Regions from separate parts of the Streptomyces sp. NPDC007983 genome, predicted to be linked through region 2. Evidence: riboswitches for the same ligand, from Rfam matches in the RefSeq annotation. Region 2 holds a riboswitch; the other holds the start of a gene.

Region 1 (3,979 bases), on a different contig from region 2:
AGACCGGCTCGACGGGGGTCTGGTAGAGCAGGTGGTGGACGAACCACAGCACCGAGTTCGCGACGCCGTTGTACGCCGCGGCGAACACGTCCGGCGCGATGTCCAGCATCCGCACCTGCTGCCCGCCGGTGTGCTCCGGGTCGAGGTGCCCGGCCCCGGCGCGGCGCGCCGCCTCGCGGTCGCCGTCGCCGAGGGCGGCGCACACCCATACGGCACCGGCGTCGGGCCCGATCGCGCTCAGCCCGGAGACCAGCCCGCCGCCCCCGCGCTTGGGGACGAGCGAACCGTCCTCGTCCAGCGCGTACGAGACCGGGCCGCGGTTGGACGCGACGAGGATCGGTGCGCTGCGTTCAACGGCCATGTCGCGAGCCTAGCCATCGGGCACCGCGCGCAAACGTACGTGCGGTTTCTTGTGCCCGGGAGGGTTACGGCGCGCGCGTCGGCCTGTGCGTCCGGGGGGGTGTACGTGCGGTTTCTTGTGCCCGGGAGGGTTACGGCGCGCGCGTCGGCCTGTGCGCCGGGGGGGTGTACGTGCGGTTTCTTGTGCCCGGGAGGGTTACGGCGCGCGCGTCGGCCTGTGCGTCCGGGGGGGGTGTACGTGCGGTTTCTTGTGCCCGGGAGGGTTACGGCGCGCGCGTCGGCCTGTGCGTCCCGGGGGAGGTGTACGTACGGTTTCCCGTGCCCGGGAGGGTTACGCGACGCTGTGCCGCCCGCGCTCCGCGTACTCCGGGATCTCGACCATCGGCGGCCGCTCCTCCGTGTCGACCGCCGTCGTCCGCGGCTCGAAGCCGTTCTCGCCGCGCTCGAACTGGGTCAGCCGCGGCCGCACCAGGTGGCCGCGGGCCAGCCGCAGCTGGGCGGTGCGGTAGATCGCGGCGGCCATCCTGCCGAGCGCCTTGCCGTCCTGGTGGCGGTGCTTGCGCACGCCGATGTCGACCTGGGCGAGGGCGTCGAGCCCGACCGTGTGCAGCGCGTCGACGAGCAGGCCCAGCTCGACCCCGTACCCGACGGGGAACGGCAGCCGCTCCAGCAGCGAGCGCCGGGCCGCGTACTCGCCGCCCAGCGGCTGGACGAACCCGGCCAGCTGCGGCCAGTGCAGGTTCAGCAGCGGCCGGGCGACCAGCTCGGTGACCCGTCCGCCTTGGCCCGCGGTGTCCCGCAGCGGCCGGTCGTACATGCCCTTGACCAGCTGCACCTCCGGGTCGGTGAGCAGCGGCCCGACGATCCCGGAGACGAAGCGGGCGTCGAATTCGCGCAGGTCGGCGTCGATGAAGCAGACGATGTCGCCGCTGGTCGCCAGCAGCGACCGCCACAGCACCTCGCCCTTGCCGGGCAGCGCGGGCAGCCGGGGCAGCAGCGTGTCGCGGTGCACCACGGCCGCCCCGGCCGCGGCGGCGACCTCGGCGGTGCGGTCCGTGGAGCCGGAGTCCAGCACCATCAGCTCGTCGACGAGCGGCATGTCCTCGGTCATCAGCTCGCGGCGGATCGCGGCGACGATCTCGCCGACGGTCGCCTCCTCGTTCAGCGCGGGCAGCACCACGCTGACGCTGGTCGCCGTGTGGCGCTTCGCGGCCAGCAGGTGGTCCAGCGGACGGTCGTCGGCCGACCAGGAGCGGTGCTCCAGCCAGCGCTCCACCTCATCCAGCACCTGTTTTGTCTCCCTGCTGTGTTCGCTTGCCGTGATCGTTGTGATCCATCTCGCGGTTCGGACGGCTGGTTCAACCCTCCGGGCCGTCGGTTACAGTCTTGAACAGCGCACATGACCTTCGTATGTCGGGGGCACCGTGCGGACAAACGCCCCGGGTACGGCCCGGCGGCCATACCGCTCATCCAGAGGGGCAGAGGGAACGGCCCGTTGAAGCCCCGGCAACCCTCCAGCTGGTCTCGTTCACTGCAGCGAGGCTCCCAGCTCGGGAAGGTGCCAATTCCGTCTCGTGGCGAAATGCGTCCCGAGGAAGATGAGGAGAAAGGGCCTCGCCTCCATGGCTGTGCAATCCGTAGAAAGCTCAACCAACTCCGCCGCCGCTGATTCCCCGGCGTCTTCCGCTTCCGCCGCGTTCGGTCCCGCCGTCGCCCTGTCCTGCCGCGAGTGCGGTGAGCGCTTCGACCTCGGACCGATCTTCGCTTGCGCGTCGTGTTTCGGGCCGCTGGAGGTCGCGTACGACCTTCCGGGCGGCGACCCCGAGGGGCTGCGGCGGCAGATCGAGGCCGGTCCCGACAACATCTGGCGCTACGCGCCGCTGCTGCCCGTCCCCGCCGACGTGGCCACGCTCCCCAGCCTGAGCCCGGGCTTCACCCAGCTCGTCAAGGCCGACCGGCTCGCCCGTGAGCTGGGCATCACCGGCGAGCTGCACGTCAAGGACGACTCCGGCAACCCGACCCACTCCTTCAAGGACCGGGTCGTCGCCATCGCCGTCCAGGCGGCCCGCACCTTCGGCTTCACCACCCTGTCCTGCTCCTCCACCGGCAACCTGGCCGGCGCGGTGGGCGCCGCGGCCGCCCGTTCCGGCTTCCGCTCGTGCGTCTTCATCCCGCACGACCTGGAGGCGGGCAAGGTCGTCATGGCCGCCGTCTACGGCGGTGACCTGGTCGGCATCGAGGGCACGTACGACGACGTCAACCGCTTCTGCAGCGAGCTGATCGGCGACCCGGTGGGCGAGGGCTGGGGCTTCGTCAACGTCAACCTGCGGCCGTACTACGGCGAGGGCTCCAAGACCCTGGCGTACGAGATCTGCGAGCAGCTCGGCTGGCGGCTGCCGGACCAGATCGTCATCCCGATCGCCTCCGGCTCCCAGCTCACCAAGATCGACAAGGGGCTCAAGGAGCTGATCGCGCTCGGTCTGGTCGAGGACAGGCCGTACAAGATCTTCGGCGCCCAGGCCGAGGGCTGCTCCCCGGTCTCCACCGCCTTCAAGGCGGGCCACGACGTGGTGCGCCCGCAGAAGCCGAACACCATCGCCAAGTCGCTGGCCATCGGCAACCCGGCGGACGGTCCGTACGTCCTGGACATCGCGCGCCGCACCGGCGGGGCGGTCGAGGACGTCACCGACGAGCAGGTGGTCGACGCGATCAAGCTGCTCGCCCGCACCGAGGGGATCTTCGCGGAGACCGCGGGCGGTGTGACCGTCGGCGTGACCAAGAAGCTGATCGAGGACGGGCTGCTCGACCCGTCCCTGACGACCGTCGTCCTGAACACCGGCGACGGCCTCAAGACCCTCGACGCGGTGGCCCCCACCACGGGTCCCTCCGCCATCATCCGACCCACCCTTGACTCGTTCCGAGAGGCTGGCCTCGCATGAGCGTCAACGTCCGAATCCCGACCATCCTGCGTACCTACACCGGCGGCCAGGCCGAGGTCAGCGCCGAGGGCGCGACCCTCGCCGAGGTTCTGGCGGACCTGGAGAAGAACCACGCGGGCATCGCGGCCCGCGTCCTGGACGACACCGGCAAGCTGCGCCGCTTCGTGAACGTCTACGTCAACGACGACGACGTGCGGTTCGCCGAGGGCCTGGGCACGGCCACGCCGGACGGCGCCGGGGTGTCGATCATCCCCGCCGTCGCGGGTGGCTGCTGACGCCCCATCACCCCTCTCACCTCTGGAAATCGCCCCGTCCGGGAAGAAGCGGACGGGGCGATTCCGTGTGTGGAATCGCGATAGAGTTGCCCCGCCTCGACCAAGGGGCGCGGGCTTCCCCATCGGCCCCGGCGCCGGAACCGCATATGAGAACTCGTCAACTTGTGCGCAAACTGTGTGCGCGATTTGTCGGGTTGGTACCCTATGTCCCGCCGGGTTTGCCCGAACTTCACAGGAATTCTCCACTTATTACCGATCGGCCGTGCCCAGAATTCTCGTCCAATTGACCTGTTGCAGAGGGCGTTGGGACGGATACATTCAGCGGCGGTCGACGCGTTCCGGCGCACACCCCCCTCGACTCGGGGGGTGAGGTCTGACCCGGGTCCGCGGAGTGCGGTCCTGCGC
Region 2 (3,979 bases):
CCGCACCCCTTCCGGCAGGGGGCGGTCCAGCGCCTCGGTGACGCCCTCGGCGTCACCGGCCGCCTCGCGGCCGCCCGTCCGGTCCACCACCTTCTCCTCGCTTCGCTTCTCAGGCGCTCGCGTTCGTACTCGGACGGTCCACCAGCTCGATCTGGTCGACCGCGTTGCACCAGCGACAACGCACTGACTCAATGGTCTCACTGACCACATCGCGCTCCTCGACCCGTGGCTCCCCGGCCAGATCCAGGTGGACGAACTCGACCGCCTTCGTCGAGCGGGTCACATCGAAACGGGTGAGGTTGCCGCACAGCGTGCAGCGCCAGCGGGTCTCGGCTGTCGGCGTGGGAACGGCCATGGTGTCGCGTCCTCGCTTCTCGGCTCATCGGCGTGCTGTCACCCTACGGCCTGAGCACTCGGCCATGCCGGGCCCGTACCCGCCACCGGGCGGCGGCGAGGCACTCTGTGCAGGTTGTGCCGGGTACGCGATGATCTGCCCATGATCGAGAAGTCGGCGGGGTCCGGCCGTCCCGTGATGACGTACGCCCTCATCGTCACCTGCTGCCTGATCTTCGTCCTCGGACCCGCCTCCGGGCTCGACCCCCGCTACGGCTCCGGCGGGCACCTCCTCCAGGCCCAGACCTCGTACTTCGAGCGCTGGGGAGTCGTCCCCGCCGCCCTGTGGAACGGCACCCCCGCCGCGCCGCTGACCCCGCTGACCGCGCTCTTCGTCCACGGCAACTGGCTGCATCTCCTCGGCAACATGCTGTTCCTCTACGTCTTCGGGGCGATGGCCGAGGAGCGCATGGGACGTATGCACTTCGCCCTCTTCTACCTGGTCACCGGCTATCTCGCGCTTCTCGGCTACGCCGCCGCCCACGCCGACTCCCCGCAGACGCTGGTCGGCGCCTCGGGCGCCATCTCCGGCGTCCTCGGCGCCTTTCTGTGGCTCTTCCCGCGCGCCCGGGTGACCAGCCTGTTCCCGTTCCTCTTCTTCCTCCCGCTGCGTTTCCCCGCCTGGGTCGTGCTGATCTTCTGGGTCACCCTCCAGTGGCTCGCCGCCCGCCAGGCCGACGCCCGCCCCGGAGTGGCCTACCTCGCCCATCTCGTGGGCTTCACCCTGGGTTTTCTCTACGCGTGGGCCCGGTTCGGGCGGCCGGATAGAGTGGGCGGCGCAGCCAGGTCCAGCGAGGGAGAAAGCCAGCCGTGATCACTTCGATCGTGCTCATCAAGACCAGCGTGGACCGGATCCCGGAGATCGCCGAGAAGATCGCCGCGATCGAGGGCGTGAGCGAGGTCTACTCGGTCACCGGGGCGCACGATCTGATCGCCATGGTGCGGGTGGCCCAGCACGACGACCTCGCGGACATCATCCCGGGCCAGATCTCCAAGGTCCCCGGTGTGGCCTCCACCGAGACGCACATCGCGTTCCGCACCTACTCCCAGCACGACCTGGAAGCCGCCTTCGCCATCGGCCTCGACAGCTAGCGCACGACCTGGCGCGCCGGCACGCAGCGGCCGTCCTCCGTGCGGTAGTCCCACTTCGCGCCGTCCCGGACCAGCTCCTTCACCGCCCGGACGAAGCGCTCCACGTGCTCGTCCGGGGTGCCAGCGCCGAAGCTGACGCGGATCGCGTTCAGGGAGCGCTCACCCGGGGCGGCCTCGGGCGCACCGCACTCCCCCTGCTCACCCGGCTCGCTGTCCAGCAGGGTCCGCAGCAGCGGATGCGCGCAGAACAGCCCGTCCCGTACGCCGATCCCGTACTCCGCGGACAGCGCCGCCGCGAAGTGGGAGCTGTTCCAGCCCTCCACCACGAACGACAGCACACCCACGCGCGGCGCGTCGTCGCCGAACAGCGACAGCAGCCGCACCTGAGGCACCTCCGCAAGACCCTCCCGCACCCTCGCGATCAGCTGCCGCTCCCGGGCCACCAGGCCGTCGAACCCGGCCTCGGACAGCGCCTTGCACGCCGAGGCGATCGCGTACACCCCGATCACGTTCGGCGAGCCCGCCTCGTGCCGCGCCGCGGTGGTGTGCCACTCGACGTCCACCCCGCCGTCGTCCCGCCGCGCGACCTTACGGCTCGCGCCGCCGCCCGCCAGATACGGCCGCGCCTCGCGCAGCCAGTCGGCCCGGCCCGCCAGGACCCCCGCCCCGAACGGCGCGTACAGCTTGTGCCCCGAGAACGCCACCCAGTCCACGTCCGCCTCCGCGATGTCCACCGGGTGATGCGGGGCCAGCTGCGCGGCGTCCAGGACGATGCGGGCGCCGTGCGCGTGCGCCGCCGCGGCCAGCGCCTCCACCGGCCACAGCTCACCCGTCACGTTCGACGCGCCCGTCACGCACACCAGCGCCGGGCCCCCGTCCCGCTCCGCCAGCGCCTTCTCCAGCGTCTCCACCGCCTCGCGCGGCGAGCGCGGCGCGCTCAGGTAGCGCACCCGCACGTCCTCCCGCTGCTCCCACGGCAGCAGCGAGGCGTGGTGCTCGGTCTCGAACACGAACACCTCCGTACCGGTCGGCAGCACGGCGGCCAGCAGGTTCAGCGAGTCGGTGGTGGAACGAGTGAAGACCACCTGGTCGTCCTCCCGGCACCCCAGGAACGCCGCGACCTCCTTGCGGCTCGTCTCGAACAGGTCCGTCGACAGCTGCGACAGGTAGCCCGCTCCCCGGTGGACGCTCCCGTAGTACGGGGCATACGCGGCGACGTCGTCCCACACCCGTCGCAGGGCGGGCGCGCTGGCCGCGTAGTCCAGCGCGGCGTACGTCACCTCGCCGCCGGTGACCAGGGGCACGGTGACGTCACTGCCGAGGACGGCGAGCGGGGCGGAGGTCTCGACTGCAGAAGGGCACACGGACATGGCGAATTCTCCCGATGGGTCGCAGGCATGCGGAACATGGCTCAACGCACGGCGGATCCGCGCGGAGCGGGTGGGAAAACGGGCGCTGCGGCCCTAGCGCATTCGCTGCGTCACGGAAGAACTCCCTCGACCACCAGGACCCCTAGTGCGAGGGGTCCGCGCTTGCCGCGCGCCTCGCTGCGAGCGGCCTGGTCATCACCCGGGGCACCCCGCCACGGACGGAGGGTTGCCGGACAGCGGGCCGGGGCCGAAGTCGCTGTCGCTCGTGACCTGGCGCGATTATGCCACGGCGCTGCGCGGCGCCCAGCCCCCGTCCGCATAGTGGACCTGTCCCCCACCCTGCCCCTCCCCGAACCGGGGGCAAGCCCCCGGCCCCCCACTGCCCCTCAAGCGCCGGAGAGGCTGGGTAGCGGGGCATCTCCGCCCCCGCCCCGGAGTGGCGGCTCCGCGCCTGGCCCCGGCTCCTCGAACGCCCCCAGCTACCGCTGCGAGGTACCCCCCTGGACCTGGGAAGCGGGACATCACCGCCCCCGGCCCCGGCCCCGGCCCCGGCCCCGGAATGGCGGCTCCGCCCCTGGACCCCGCTCCTCAAGCGCCGGAGAGGCTGGGGAGCGGGGCATCTCGCCCCGCCCCGGGGTGGGGGGCTCCGCCCCCGGAGCCCGCTCCTCGAACGCCCCCAGCTACCGCTGGGAGGTACGCCCCTGGGGCTGGGGAGTGGGGCCCGTTCGCCCCGGCAGGACCCTGGAGGGACTGGGCGCCCCGGGCGCCGGGGCGGGGACCGGCCGGGGGTCTGGGGGCGCAGCCCCCGGTTTCGGGAAGGGGCGGGGTGGGGGACGAGCACCGGACCGGTCCCGGCCCCACGTGTCCGCGACCAACGGAGGGGCTTGTGCCCCGGGCGCGAGGCCGGGGCGCGGGGCAGAGCCCCGGTTCGGGAAGGGGCGGGGTGGGGAAGAGGCCGCGGCCGCGCGCTCCTACGCGTTGCTCGCGTGCACCCAGCGTTCCAGGGCGTCCCTCGCCGCGCCCGAGTCGATGGACTCGGCGGCTCGGGCGACGCCCGTCGCGATGCGGGCCGGGAGCGGGGCGTCCGCCGGGTCGCGGTGCCAGTCCAGGGTCGCCAGGGCCGC

The links. Region 2 has a riboswitch for S-adenosylmethionine ahead of ACFZCY_RS07435 (aminotransferase class V-fold PLP-dependent enzyme). Riboswitches for the same ligand answer to the same signal wherever they lie in the genome.
Region 1: another riboswitch for S-adenosylmethionine. It lies ahead of thrC (threonine synthase); the one in region 2 lies ahead of ACFZCY_RS07435 (aminotransferase class V-fold PLP-dependent enzyme).

The regions. Positions count from the first base shown of each region.
Region 1 is NZ_JBIBJI010000001.1:129,342-133,320, reverse strand. Features, by position in the region: gene ACFZCY_RS00610 (trehalose-6-phosphate synthase) at 1-361, opposite strand, end outside; gene ACFZCY_RS00605 (glucosyl-3-phosphoglycerate synthase) at 692-1,648, opposite strand; SAM riboswitch class I at 1,824-1,965, shown strand; gene thrC (threonine synthase) at 1,983-3,299, shown strand; gene ACFZCY_RS00595 (MoaD/ThiS family protein) at 3,296-3,574, shown strand.
Region 2 is NZ_JBIBJI010000002.1:673,809-677,787, reverse strand. Features, by position in the region: gene ACFZCY_RS07455 (NYN domain-containing protein) at 1-90, opposite strand, end outside; gene ACFZCY_RS07450 (hypothetical protein) at 110-355, opposite strand; gene ACFZCY_RS07445 (rhomboid family intramembrane serine protease) at 497-1,207, shown strand; gene ACFZCY_RS07440 (Lrp/AsnC family transcriptional regulator) at 1,204-1,485, shown strand; gene ACFZCY_RS07435 (aminotransferase class V-fold PLP-dependent enzyme) at 1,482-2,855, opposite strand; SAM riboswitch class IV at 3,009-3,126, opposite strand; gene trpD (anthranilate phosphoribosyltransferase) at 3,827-3,979, opposite strand, start outside.